3 regions of the Paenibacillus sp. PastF-3 genome follow, and region 2 is predicted to be linked to each of the others. Evidence: riboswitches for the same ligand, from Rfam matches in the RefSeq annotation. Region 2 holds a riboswitch; each other region holds the start of a gene.
The links. A riboswitch is a leader RNA that binds a small molecule or an ion and turns the genes downstream of it on or off. The one in region 2 is predicted to bind cyclic di-GMP.

Region 1 (4,971 bases), on a different contig from region 2:
TAGACCGGTTATGTAGAATGACTGCTGTAAAATGTGCTGCACCCTTAAATAAAAAAACGTTTATTAACTTTATCCCAACGTCGATCTACGCTCCAGAGTTCTGCCTAAGATCAACAGTTGAATTGGCCAATCAATTAGGCGTAGATCCCTCTCTTTTTGTCTTTGAAGTTGTTGAGACGGAGAAAGTGGATGACCTTGCTCATTTGAAAGCTATTTTGACATATTACAAGGATCGGGGATTTGAATACGCTCTAGATGATGTTGGCGAAGGCTTCAGCACAATCGAGATGTTATTGGCACTTAAACCCCATTACATGAAGCTGGATATGAAATATGTTCAGGGTGTGTCTAGTGATCCGAGCAAACAGAAAGTAGCAGAACAGTTTTTAGAAAAGGCATTAGAAATCCAATCCGTTCCCTTAGCAGAAGGAGTGGAATTTAGAGAGGACTTTGAATGGCTTAAGCAGAGTGGTTATCAGTTGTTTCAGGGATATTTATTTGGAAAACCTGACCCTATTCCCAAACAGTGATCCTAATGAGTAGATCTCCGTCTAGAGGATGAGATGAATTCAGGTCAGAGTCTGATTACAGGTGAGCCCCGGGGCTGTACAATTTAGGTAATTGAGAAGGGGGTCGGATGAATATGGAATGGCATAAATACATCACACGTTGGGCAGATTCCAGGGGCTGGGAAGGGCGAGAGATTGATTATCAGTGGCCTTCTCCCTCATTTCCAGTGGTAAGTATTCGCAGCAATTTAGGTCGCTACTCTGGTCAGGGTTATGGCAGCAGACCTCGTGTGAAGACAGCTGTTGGATTAATTGCTATTGGAGATATAGCTGTAGGCTTGATTTCCATAGGTGCGATAAGCGTAGGGGTTCTATCCGTGGGTGCAATATCACTAGGAATGTGGTTAGCACTTGGAGCGATAGCACTTAGCTGGCTTGGCTTCGCAGCTGGGGCGATTGCTATTGCAGGAGTGGCTGTAGGAGCGATCGCGATAGCCGAAAAAGCGTTGGGTGCTGTCGCCATAGGGGATACGGCATTTGGAGCGGTAGCCATAGGACGGATTGCTGGGGGAGCCGTAGCTATTGGACAATGGGCATATGGTCTAATCGCGGTTGGCGAGCATGGCTTTGGGTTAATTCCGATCACAGGTGATGTGTGGAATTGGTTTCGGCGACTATTTGGAGGTTGAACGCTCCTCCAGTCCTAAAGTATCACTCTTCGTCTGGGACAGTTGATAAATAATATCGATCAGTTAGAGGAAATTGATTGCAATTACCTATGTCGATCAAATATCAATTTCATACCAAATAATCATGCAATAAGATGCATAGTTATGTTAACCTTTGTAATGTAATCGAAACTTCATAGGCAAACCTATGGAAATGTAGGGACGCAAAGCTATAGGGACTAAGGTTATCACGACTATTGTCAGCCAGCTGCCAAAGAGTGTATAACGCTTTTTGTTTTTAAGGTTTAATAAAAATTAAGTCTTAATTTTTATGCAACTTTAGCTGCAATCAAGCTACTCTTTCGGGGTAGTTTTTTTTGTGCTCATTTTTAGGCATTGAAGAGATTCATATTACATCTGGGGGGTAGAAAAGATGAAAAAAATGATTGCAATCGCTACATCGGCAGCCATGTTAGCTAGCTTTTCGAGTGAGGCAGGTTATGCTTTAGCAAGTGATGTAAGCAAGGTAACTGTAGTGAACACTGTAGTACAAAGCAAGGCTGACCTAATAAGCAATGCGTCAGTTATTCCGTTTGATCTGTACGGCAAGGCTATCCTAGGCGCTTATAATGATGTTTTTAGAATGAATCCTGCGAATATTAAATCCATTACCAATAACGGTGGTAACTACTCAGGTTCACCTATAGCAAAGGCTATTGATGGCGATATGAGTACGCATTGGGAAACGGGCAAACCGAATAGTTCAACGTTTACGAATGAGGTTGTCTTTGTATTCAATGAGTCCACTGAATTAAATAGAATCGTATATGCTGCAAGACAATCCAGCGCAAAGGGTAAGGGGTTTGCCCAGGAATTTGATATTTATGGCTCAACAACGGATGCAGGCGATTATACGCTAGTATCCTCTGGAGAATATAAAGGCTCAGCAGGTGACGTAGTAGAGGTGCAGTTTGACAGGGCAACCTTTAAGAGACTTAAATTTGTCTTCAAAAAAGCTAACCAAGATTGGGCGAGTGCGGCTGAGTTTTCTTTTTACAAAGAAGATGCCGTATCCGCTAAAATGAAAAATTTATTCACAGATGACAGCTTGAGTCAAGTTAGCGCAGCATTTAATACGATGGAGAAATTAACGGCTTTAGAACAAGAAGTGCAGACACATCCACTGTACGCGCAGTTTCAAGCAGATATAGAGAATGCAAAAGTACTTCTGGAGAATCATCAAATAGAGGCAACAGCGGCTAAGGTTTCGAAGCTAAAAGGCTATGGTACAGCATATGAAAATGCCTATAGCGAAGCTTATAGAATGCCCAACTCAAACGTATCAAAAGTAACGGTGAACGGCGGAAGCTACCCAGGTACGAAACCGGAATACATGCTCGATGACCAACCGAATACACACTGGGAAACCAATAAAAACAATGACGACAGCTTCACGAATGAAGTTGTGTTTGAGTTAGCACAAGCGAAAGTATTAGATAGAGTGGCTTTCCTGGCTAGAGATAACCGCAAAGGCTTCCCAGAGGCTTTTCAAATTTATGCATCAGAAACAAGTAAGGGAGAGACCTTCCAGCTCGTATCTAGCGGAACCGCGAATAGTACGAATGACTTTCTGGAGTTTAAATTTGAACCTACGAAGTTTAAAAGATTGAAATTCAAGTTCACAAAAGCCAATATCAACAGACCCTTTGCAGCCGAATTTAGATTTTATACAGAGGATAAAGTAAGTGAAGCTGTAAATGGTATTTTCACAGATGGCACGATGAGTGCGGTTGTTCCTGCTTATAATAGCGTCGAAGCAATCAACGAATTAGAAGAAGCGGCAAAAGTACATCCGCTCTATCCAATCCTGAAGGATTCTTTGGATTTAGCTAAGAAGCTAGTGAATGGTGAAATTCAAACCGAAGGCACCATCATTGAGGCGGAACAACGTGGAGATATGAAAAAGCATGCGCAAGAAAACCTGAGAATTGGTTTCGGTACGAACAACCAGCCTACAGGTCTCGTTGCAATGCCTGGAGATACGATCAACGTTTATGTGGACGCAGCTTCGAGCGATAAATTGCCTTCTTTAGTCTTTTCTCAACAAGAGGCGGCTTGGAACGTTTGGGCTAGCAGTGTGAAATTGCGTCCAGGTAAAAACACAATAACCGTTCCTGAATTTGCGACGAATAGTTATTATGCACATGAAGTGACTAAGGGCGGTACAGTGTATATCGTCAATCCATATACAGCGGAGGAACAAGGTAAAGCACCTATGATCCGGTTCGAGGGGCTTACCAAGATCCCTATGATGACCAAGATTACAGATCCTGAACAATTCAAAGCCTTCTTAACCACCTATAAACAAAAAATAGATGAAGATAAGGCAGCGCATCCGAATGTTCAAGATCGCGAGCTCATTGATGTGGTGGAAATGGTCAGCGATCATGTTATTTTCACAGGCACTGCGACAGAAGCTTATAACATGTTTATTACGCAAGAAAATGATCCGCTGGGTACCGTAACCGGCTATGATACTTGGATGAAGACGATCTTTGACTTCTATGGCTTGGATGGCAGTAGTGTGATTCATGATGCCAAGCTAATTCGTGAGAATATCCGATTGATGCAGCCTTATGGTGCGATGTATGCAGCGGGGGACCATACAGGGATACAACTTGGAACCGTGGGGACAATGTTAGGTGATTTTAACAAAGTCTATCCAGGCTGGGGATTGAATCATGAAATAGGGCATCGCTTGGCGATGGGCGAACGAGAATATGGTGAAGTAACCAATAATATGGTGTCTATGCTGATGTCAGTCTATGCGGACTCGATGGATACTCGTATTCCTTTTGAAAGTGATATATATAAATATGTAATCGAAGAAAATAAAGTGGTTATGAATCAGCAGGGCTTATTTGCACAGCTTGGTGCCTATTGGCAGTTAGAATTGGCGCATCCGGGTTACTGGACAGAACTGACCAAGCTGTACCGCGAGCGGAAGGTCTCCCTTCCGAACGGCGACAATTCCAAGCAGCAGTATTTGGTGGAGTTCTCCTCTGAAGTGCTGGGGTTAGACTTAAGTAGCTATTTTGCCAGACATGGCTTCACTGTGAATCCTGAAACAAAAGAGAAGTTAGCTAAATATCCAGCACCGAAAAAGCTCTGGTATTTAAACAATTCAGTGGTTCATTATGAAGGAACAGGAATAGCAGATAAGAATGTTGCGATAAAGGTTAATATCACGCCTAACACTACTGCTAAATCGAACACACTAAGCTTCAGTATGGATACGGATCTTAAGAAAGATTTCTTAGGTTATGAGGTGTATAGAGACGATAAGTTAGTAGGGTTTACAGGGACTGACCAGTTCGTGGATACGAATGTAGATAACAGCATCAATTATACGTACAAGATCGTTGGTTATGATAAGAAGCTGAACCCACTGAAGCCGGTACAGGTTAAAGCCTTCAAGCCAGCGTTATCTGTTGAAGATCAAATCACGTTAAAGCTTAATCAAGCTTTTGATCCGATGAACTATGTAAAAGCGACTAACTATCTAGGAAACGATATTACGGCTAATGTCACCCTGAAAGCAAATACCGTTGATGTAACGCAAAAAGGCGACTACGAAGTGGTATATGAAGTGAAGAACGAAGGGGTTACAGAAACCAAAAAAACACTGGTTACGGTAACGAGTGACTATGCTTATCTTTCGGATCTTAATGCCAAGTCAGTCGTTGTTGGTTGGGGTGAATTAAAGAAAGATAAAGCCGTTTCTGGTGGAATCA
Region 2 (4,971 bases):
GTCTCTTTAGCTTGACTAGCACTTTCCCACATCAAGCGGACTCTCGCATCGCCTTCATTCTCGTAATACTCCACCTTGATATCGTATAGCTGGCCAGCCGTCAGCGTTATGGTGCCCTTACGCTCAGTACCACTTTGCTTAGTCCAGCTATCAATCACAGATTCCCCATTCACCCAGACACGGATGCCATCATCTGAGGTAGTGTAAAATGTATATTGCTCTTCATATAATGGCTTAATTTTACCGCTCCAACGTATGGAGAAACGATCAATCCCGAGGGCGGCATCCGGCGATCCTAGCCGCCAATTGAAATCGATCATCGCATCTGTTCTAGTAAGAGCTGCTGCTCCCGACAGCTGGATGTTGTTATAATATTCTCCTGCAAGCCCCTTCGCAAGAGGAATTGCTGCCTCTCCCTCTTCTTCGGAAGGTGCCGGCGCTGGTGCAGCGCTAGGCTTCGGTACCAGACTAGTATTTAATTTATCTCTAGTCAGGGTATAGTTGCTATTCATAAAAGTTTTGATTGTGTCTGCACTGTTATTATCGTAAAGCATTTTTCCCCAGCTCATCATATACGTCCATTTACTTTGCGATTGCTGTAGCTTCTCCAGATTAGGCACTTCACCATTCTCCCCGATCGCAATCGGTTTGCCAGCGGCTAGACTCAACAAGCTATCATAGTATTTTTGCTGGTAATCATTTTCGTATATATCTGCTGCCAGAATATCTACTTTATCTGCTCCTGGATAAGTTGACGCATAAGGATCTGACCAAACATTCGGAGCATTCGGACTCCATACCCATAACAAATTATTTAATTTATGAACGTTAACAAAACGGTCATACATAACATTCCAAAGTTTTGAAAAGTTGTTTTTCTTCCCCCACCAGAACCAGTTTCCGTTCATTTCATGATAGGGTCTCCAAAGTACCGGAACGTTGGCATCACGTAAGCTCTTTAGGGAGACTGCTACCTTATCAAGTTCAGCGATCAGACTGTTATATTGCTTGGTACCCGGTGTAACGTAACTATCGAACTCACTTTGGCTAAGCGTTTTTTTCACATTACCCCAGTCATAAGCGGTGCCTGGCAGGTTAGCATGAAAAGTCATAGCTACGATCCCGCCCGCTTTATTCCAGTTGATGGCGCTGTTCACCACATTTTGACGCTGCCAGGCCATCGTTCCTTCGGACTGGCCACTGATCGCGCCCAGTTCATAACCGTGAAGAGCTGCGTACTGTCCGCTTGTTCCCTTCAGCATATTGTTAATTTCATCTGGACTTTCTAAATAGTCATGTTGACCAGCAATAATACCTTTTCCTGAAATCGAGTAAAGATAGTTAAGCAGCTTTACGGCTTCGGGTGAGGCTCCTGGGGTAACTGGGGTACCAGAATTTGAAGCAGCTATGACAACAGACGGCGAAATTCCAACAGTAAGCGGAAGTGCAGTCAGAAACAGGACGAGTGACAGAAATGCGCCAAATAATCGATACGTACGGTAAGCTTTCAAAATAATCTCCCTTTCGGTAGCCAGGCTGCCACTCTTTCGAAGGCCCTATAGCTTTGCGTCCCTACCTTTCGATAGGTTTGCCTTTTCAATTTAAGAGAAATAATCTCTCTTACCGTAAGTATCGACGACAATTAATGATATATTTAGTGTTTTTATGACTTTTTTTGATAATTGAGTCAATTTACCTGTTTAAAGAAATTTCAGATTGGTTAAATAGATAGGTTAGACCTATGAAATGAATTGTTGTAGTTCTATATCATTCCAGTCTAAAGTAATACGAATATTATCTTCTTCTACTAACTCAGAACCCGTCTGTACCTCTATAAACTCAACATCCGTCAAAGCAAGGATCGCGTGCTTCGTTCCTTCCGGGATACGTACCACGTCCCCAGCCTTCACATTATGTTTCTTCTCATTCAGCACAATACTTGCTTCGCCGCTGACGATTGTCCAAATTTCACTACGCTTGCGATGTAATTGATAGCTGATATTATTCCCCTCGGATATAAAAATCCGTTTGGTCAGCACTTCATTACCCTCGTCGTATTTCACATAATCAATAACTTTGTAATGACCCCAGCGGCGTTCCTCATACATCGGTCTCTGTTCAAAGGTCTTCAGCACTTCTTTAATCCGTGGGCTCTCAGCTTTATGGGTAACCAGAATACCATCCGGGCTAGCCGCGATGATCAGATCCTTCGCACCAATTACCGTAATCGGAATATCCAGCTCATTAATCAAGCAAGTCCCCTCAGAATCCGCCGTCACAAAACCTTTTCCTACATGCTTGCTGCTCATTTCCTCTGTCAGCGTATTCCAAGTTCCAAGATCCTTCCAGAATCCATCATAAGGTTGCACCACAATATGTTCTTCTTTCTCCACCACTTCATAATCAAAGCTGATGGAAGACAATAGCTTATACTGCTTCTGCAATTCTTCATATCCTAAAGGCAACCCTTTACGCTGCAAAATATCTAACAAGTAGCCTAAACGGAAGGCAAACACTCCGCAATTCCACAATGCATTTTGTTCGATGAGCTGTTCTGCTTGTATGCGGTCTGGTTTCTCTTGAAAGTGACTCACCTTCATAAAACCATTCCCCCCCGCCTCTTCAGTGGTAGGAATGATATATCCGTATTTCTCTGAGGCATGTTCAGGAACAACACCCATTAGTGCCAGATTTGCTCCGCTTTCCAGCATGGTCCCCTCAAGCATAGCTATGGTATCGAAAAAGGATGCTTCTACATAAGGATCAACAGGCAAAATGGCTATCGTCTCCGCTGGAGAAACACCTGCAACCGAATAAAGATAGGTAGCTGTTAAGGCGATGGCCGGAAAAGTATCCCTACGCTCCGGTTCAACGATAATCGGCACATGACTTCCCAGTTGGCTTTGTATCATTTCTACTTGACCGCGGCCGGTGGCCAGATAAGATGATTCTGCCATCCCTGCTTCCTCCAGCTGTCTCCAGACACGTTGTACCATGGATTCCGGTTCACCTTGAGGGCTTTCAAGTACCTTTAGAAATTGCTTTGAACGTGAGTCGTTGGACAACGGCCATAGCCGTTTACCTGAGCCGCCTGATAGAAGTACCATTTTCATAGATGAACCCTCCTTGAATTATGGAAATCGAGCATAATTGAATTGTTATCAAAACGTCAGCTTCCGCTTAGCCTTATTTCGAGCGGATGCATTAAAAAAATTTATTAGGTATGAACCACTCCAAGGGATTTTGGACTTCCGATCGCTGTTATCCTCAGATTTCCTGATTTGAACCGCCGCCAGCGGTAGAAATCCGAGGATAGCATATGCTTTCGAAGCTAGCTTTCCTACGGAAATCTTTCGGGCGAACACTCCGTTTCTACAGTTCCAAATTCCCTTTCCGTTCTTTACCTAACCAACTTCCTCTAAATGCTTGAACCGTACTGCACCGGGCTGTACCAGCCGGAAGGCAGCACGTTTTTCTAAAGATTTGCTTCTGCTCCTATGGAGGCAGCAGCCAACGCAAGTACTACTACAACAACAAGGTTATCTGCTACTGCGATAAACAATCAGAGTACCTAACTTTATAAATTGCTTAGAAACTTAAGATAAGGGAACGAAGTGGCGAAGGAGAATTTTGGAACTGGAGGAGCGATAGCGTCCGCCTTTGTCTGCGGATTTCTACCGCTATTAGCGGTTAAAATCAGGAAATCTGCAGACAACAGCGGCCGGAAGTCCAAACATCCTATGGAGTCACGCCTCATCCCTAAATAGAAAAATCACAAGTTCAATCTATATAACTTAGATTAAACCGCTCCAGCCACACTAGCAGAATAACCGCTCAATCCACCCATCTGCGGGCGGCCGACAGAATGATAAACGAGGCCGGTACCCTCGATTTGCTCCTTGGAATACACATTCCGCCCATCGATCAGCACCCCATTACGCATGCTTTTCGCCAGCTGATGCAGATCAATGTCCTTGAGCAGGCTCCAATCGGTCAAAAGACATACGGCATCGCTGCCCTCGGCCGCTTCCTCTGGCAGATGGCACCAGCGAAGCTGTGGATGATCATATTGCTGCCTGAAATTAGGAGCTGCGATTGGATCATATAGTTTGACTGTTGCCCCTTCAGCCACCAGTGCCTCAACAATCTCTCTGGCTGGAGCTTCGCGGACATCATCAGTATTAGGCTTAAAGGCAAGCCCCCATATCCCAATCGTCGAACCGTGCAGGCTGCCAAGTGATTCATGCAGCTTGGAGATGATCATAAACCGTTGTCCCTTGTTCACTTCGACTACAGATTTCAATAATTTGAATTCGTAATCGACGTTGCCCGCGATTTGAATGAGCGCATTAGTGTCTTTCGGGAAACAGGAGCCTCCATAACCGATACCAGCCTGCAGGAAGGATGACCCGATTCTTTGGTCCATACCCATTCCTTCAGCTACCTCGGTTACATCAGCTCCCACTTTTTCACAAATATTGGCGATCTCATTAATAAAGGAGATTTTTGTGGCCAAAAATGCATTCGAAGCATATTTGATCATTTCAGCACTGCGTATATCTGTTACAAATACATTTTCTGTGAAACCCTTATGAAGCTCGCGCATGGTTTGTTCCAGCTCTGGATTATCAAGGCCAATAACAATTCTATCGGGATGGAGGGTATCGCGAATCGCTGACCCTTCACGTAAAAACTCAGGTGCTGACACGATATCAAAAGAATGATGGGTATACTTAGAGAGCATTTGGGAGATTTTTTCATTTGTCCCTACGGGTACTGTAGATTTAGTCATTATAATTTTGTTCCCCTCCATCGCTTTAGCGATTTCAGCAGCTGCACCCTCAATGTAGGTTAAGTCTGCTTCACCATTAGGCAGCGATGGCGTACCTACAGCAAGAATGATGATATCTGAACGCCGCACCGAGTCCTGAAGATCCGCAGAAAAAGATAACCGTTCCTCTCGAAGATTCA
Region 3 (4,971 bases), on a different contig from region 2:
AAATATCTACGGATATCGCTGAAATGACAGAATCTATTAAAGATATTGAGAATAAAGTCTCCAATTATACGAACTCAACGAAAGAAATGAACAGACGTTCAATACATACATTAGAACTAGTTGAACAAGGGCGCCAATCCGTAGATACTCAAGCTGAAGGCATGCGCAAAAACATCCAGGCTACTCAAAAAGTAGCGGATACTATCGAGGCCTTGTCTCATAATGCTCGCGGAATAACGATGATCACAAAGACCATCACTGAGATCGCTGAACAGACTAACCTGTTATCGCTGAATGCCTCCATCGAAGCAGCACGTGCCGGAGAACATGGTCGAGGATTTGCAGTAGTCGCACAGGAGGTCCGTAAGCTTGCCGAAGAATCAACGGCTTCAACAAAGGAAGTCTTTGGTTTAGTTCGGAGCATTGAAACTGATATTAAACAAGCGATTGACAATATCGCTATCAACGAAGAAGTCGTACAGGTACAGAATGAGATGATCACTCAATCTGCTCATATCTTTGCTCAAATTGTACAAAGTGTGCAGTATATTACCGAGCAGATCTCTTCCTTCTCTTCTGAAAGTGATCTTATGCTGGAAAGTGCCTTGAAAATCTCAGGTGCAATAGAAAATATATCTGCAATCACTCAGGAAACTGCTGCTGGCACCGAAGAAGTATCGGCTGCAATGAATGAACAAATTAATGCCCTGCAGTCCGTCGCAGAAGAAACTGAGAAAATGACTCAAGCCGTATTTAATCTACAGAAAACGATCCATATCTTCAAGTTTTAAACAACTTGCATAACGAATAAACCAAGCCATAAACCGTCCTCTAAGTTTGTCTTAGGGGACGGTTTATTTTCTATTATTTCATAGGTTTGACAAGACTTTCGTCAAAATTCGAGTTAATTTGCGATAATATATTGACAAAGGATGATCCCAAGGAATATATTGTAAAGGAAAATTCTTCTTATAAATTTTAAATTAATATAGGCAAAATCTTCGAAAGAGGATGACGCAAAACCATGGATCTACAGCCTCATTTTTACTCTGAGGCCATGATTGCCAGGTTGCTAAGGACCCGGGACGGCTGAACTATTGTTCAGTCTTTACGGCGATTTACGCCACCAACCTGTGCCCTTTTTCGGAGCACAGGTTTTCTATTTTTGAGTTTATTGATCAATCAGATCACTTCGAAAGATCAATAACATAATAAATATTAATCAACTTGTGAGGTGTATCTTTTGAAGACAGTCGCAGATTATATGGCGGAAGCACTACGTAACCTCGGAGTGACCCATTCTTTTGGGATCATTGGTAAATCGATTTGTCCCGTAGTTCTTAAGATGGTAGACTATGGTATTGAATTTATTCCAGGGAGACATGAATCCAGCTCCGGATTCGCAGCAGCTGGATACGCGCTGAAAACTGGTAATCTAGGCGTAGCATTTGGTACTTCTGGTCCAGGCGGAACTAACCTACTTACAGCAGCAGCACATGCGAAAGCCAACAACTTGCCAGTGCTGTTTATTACGGGCCACCAATCTATTAAAGAGCTTGGAATCCCCCAATGTCAGGACTCTTCCTCTTACTTAGCTGATTTAGCGGAGATGTTCAGACCTGCCACCTTGTTCAGTAAACTTATTGAACGCGGTGATCACTTTAGTACTATTTTTAATCATGCGATTTCAATTGCTCTTAACCAACGTGGGCCTGTTCATCTTTGTGTGCCGTTTGATGTACAGACAGAAGGATTGGAAGAGTGCAATATTGTAATTCCCGAACGCGAATCTCTAGTAAGTCTAGCGAATATCGACAGAGTAGTTGATGCTATCAATGCCTCAAAGAATCCTTTGATTATTGCGGGTAAAGGGGTCAATCGATCTGGGGCGCATAGCCAGCTTATTCAGCTCGCTGAAACTTTTAATATACCAGTAGTAACATCACCTGGTGGTAAAGGGGCTATGGTTTGGGATCACCCACTCTATCATGGTCCTATTGGTGTTGGAGGTTGCACCCACGGGGATGACCTGTTGAATAAAAGTGATCTATTTATAGTTCTAGGATCACGATTAAGTGATATGACCGTCTGTAACCTAAAACGGGAGAATCACCCGACAACATTAATTCAATTTGATATTGATCCGACCTTTGTTGGAAAAATCTTGTTCTCCAAAACGATACCAGTCACTGGTGATCTACGTGATAACCTAGTGTGCTACCTAAATCATATTGATCCTAATCATATTACTAAACGTGAAGCTATCCCTTATGTAGATTATTCAGAAGAGCTTCCCAGTCTGAAGAATCTTTCCCTTGCGTCTATTATGAGCACGATGAGTGATCTGATTCCTGACAATAATACAGTATTTGTTGATGACGGCAGTCATGGATTCAATGCTGCTAAATGGTACAAGGTTAAGAAACCAGGCAGTTTTGTATTTGATGCTTATTTTGCTTGCATGGGTAATTCTATCGGTATGGCTATTGGTGCAAAGGTTGCAGCTCCTGAAGAAACTGTCTTCTGTATTACAGGTGATGGCTGTTTTATGATGCTAGGTACAGAAATAAACACCGCCGTCTGCAAAGATATCCCTGTCATCTTTATCGTAGTAAATAATAAGCAACTCGATATGGCGCTTAAAGGGATGGAAAAAACTACTGGCCGTATTGATGGAACGATATACGAAGTCCCAATGGACGTTGTGAAATTTGCCGAGTCTCTAGGAGCGACAGGCTATAAGTGTGAGACTGCGGAACAATTCTCGACTGCAATTAAGGACGCCGTTGCTCTTAACCGTGTTGCAGTTATTGAATTATTAACAGACCGTGATGAAGTCCCTCCGACTGCACACCGTACTTTGAACCTAAATTAGGAGGCTCACTATGAAAGATAATGTTAACAGTGGTCTGAACCACTTCACGAATCTCTCAGGAGACTATGGCGCTAAAGCACTAGCTCCGATTAAGGAACATTTCCCTGACTTGGCAGAATTCATCATGGGTAATGCGTATGGAGATATTTTTCAACGCAATACCATTGAAGCTGACTGGAAGGAAGTCTCTGTTATTTCTGCTCTAATTGCAATGGGCCAGTTCGATCAATTAGGAGTTCATTATGTTATGGCTCTTCGTGTAGGAGTTACTGTAGAACAGCTCAAAGGCATTCTACTACACTTAGTACCCGCTATAGGGGCACCTAGAATCATCACAGCCTTTAATATTCTTCTTGAAACCATAGAAGAGATCCAATAAATAATAATTCGACATAAATATACACATTTCGTCTTTATTATTGTGATTTAAGAAGATAGATTACTATAGGAAAGATCGAACGTGGAGATAAAGTTCTGTCCTGGACAGTGGGCGCTGGATGGAAAAATGTAACATTTGTTATTGAATATCAAGCGTTACAACATAAAAAGCGGCAGGCCAAGGATTAACCTTAGCTTGCCGCTTTTTATGTTGATCTGGTCTTTAGGACTCGCCAGCAAAGGATAACCCCTTTTCAGTTAGCGCACGCCGTATTTCATCAAGCCCTTTTGGTCCCATCCCATGGAGTGCCCGAAGTACAGGCTTTGAAAGTCCACTCGGTAGATCAGATTCTGTTCCGTTAACCATGGACATATACATCTCCCTGATTACTGATATCTTTCATGTTTTTCCCAACCCATGGTACGCGCTACAGCGTCTTTCCAGGCGTTGTAACGTCGTTCACGCTCATCTATACCCATTTCAGGTGAAAAAAACCTCTCAGCTTTGTTAAAGCTTTCTAGTTGTTCTCTTGTCCAGACTCCTGAGGTTAATCCAGCCAGAAGTGCTGCCCCCAGCGCAGTCGTCTCCGCATATGTAGTTCGAGTCACTTCACTCCCGAGGATATCAGACTGGAACTGCATCAGCAAATCATTACGAACAGCTCCCCCATCTACACGAAGTCCGGTCAATGGCATGCCTGCGTCTTTTTCCATCGCCCCAATTACATCTCTAGACTGAAATGCTAGCGACTCTAACGTTGCTCGTACCAAATGTGCCGAGGTCGTCCCTCTTGTCAGACCGAAGACTGCTCCACGTGCGTACATATCCCAATAAGGTGCACCTAGTCCAGTAAAAGCAGGAACGACCACAACCCCTTCGCTGTCCTCCACTTCCCGCGCTTTGTCTTCTGAGCTTGCTGGCTCCGCTATGAGGCCTAGCCCCTCCTGAAGCCATTGTACAGCCGCTCCGGCTACAAACACACTGCCCTCGAGTGCATAGTAGAGTTCATCCCCCATTCCCCAAGCTACAGTGGTCAACAATCCATGACTGGAGACTACAGCTTCTGTACCTGTATTCATTAGAATAAAGCATCCAGTTCCATATGTGTTTTTGGCACTTCCGGGTTCAAGACAAGTATGTCCAAACAAAGCAGCCTGCTGATCTCCCAATACAGAGTGAATAGGTATTTCTGCCCCGAACCACTGCGCATCTGCTGCTCCAAATTCACTACCGGACATTCTCACTTCCGGCAGGATGGAGCGGGGTACACCAAGCTCTTCCATCAGCTCTTCGTCCCAGCAGCGCTTATGTAGATTATATAGCATTGTACGCGAAGCATTAGTTACATCAGTAGCATGTACAGCTCCACCAGTAAGCTTCCAGATTAGCCAGCTGTCTACGGTCCCAGCTAGTAGCTCGCCATTATTCCCCCGCTCTCGTGCGCCGTCCACATGATCAAGAATCCAGGAGAATTTAGTTGCAGAAAAATAAGCATCCACAACGAGTCCAGTCTTGCTAGCAATGAGTCCCTCTAATCCCTTATTCTTGATCTCTTCACACAGCTCTGCAGTACGTCTGTCCTGCCACACAATCGCAGGATAAATCGGCTTACCCGTTGCTCTATCCCAGATTAGGGCCGTTTCCCTCTGATTTGTAATTCCAATAGAAGATATTTCCTGAGGTGTTATCCCGCCCCGAGTAATCGCATCTCTTGCAG

Region 1: another riboswitch for cyclic di-GMP. It lies ahead of M2444_RS22405 (NPCBM/NEW2 domain-containing protein); the one in region 2 lies ahead of M2444_RS19010 (glycosyl hydrolase).
Region 3: another riboswitch for cyclic di-GMP. It lies ahead of M2444_RS07095 (thiamine pyrophosphate-binding protein); the one in region 2 lies ahead of M2444_RS19010 (glycosyl hydrolase).

The regions. Positions count from the first base shown of each region.
Region 1 covers NZ_JARXWM010000012.1:161,253-166,223, forward strand. Annotated here, with positions in the region: gene M2444_RS22395 (EAL domain-containing protein) at 1-530, shown strand, start outside; gene M2444_RS22400 (hypothetical protein) at 644-1,198, shown strand; cyclic di-GMP riboswitch class I at 1,367-1,453, shown strand; gene M2444_RS22405 (NPCBM/NEW2 domain-containing protein) at 1,611-4,971, shown strand, end outside.
Region 2 covers NZ_JARXWM010000009.1:144,143-149,113, reverse strand. Annotated here, with positions in the region: gene M2444_RS19010 (glycosyl hydrolase) at 1-1,511, opposite strand, end outside; cyclic di-GMP riboswitch class I at 1,524-1,603, opposite strand; gene M2444_RS19005 (sugar phosphate nucleotidyltransferase) at 1,740-3,113, opposite strand; gene M2444_RS19000 (UDP-glucose dehydrogenase family protein) at 3,800-4,971, opposite strand, start outside.
Region 3 covers NZ_JARXWM010000002.1:669,671-674,641, forward strand. Annotated here, with positions in the region: gene M2444_RS07090 (methyl-accepting chemotaxis protein) at 1-791, shown strand, start outside; cyclic di-GMP riboswitch class I at 982-1,077, shown strand; gene M2444_RS07095 (thiamine pyrophosphate-binding protein) at 1,235-2,875, shown strand; gene M2444_RS07100 (carboxymuconolactone decarboxylase family protein) at 2,886-3,254, shown strand; gene M2444_RS07105 (helix-hairpin-helix domain-containing protein) at 3,477-3,626, opposite strand; gene glpK (glycerol kinase GlpK) at 3,641-4,971, opposite strand, start outside.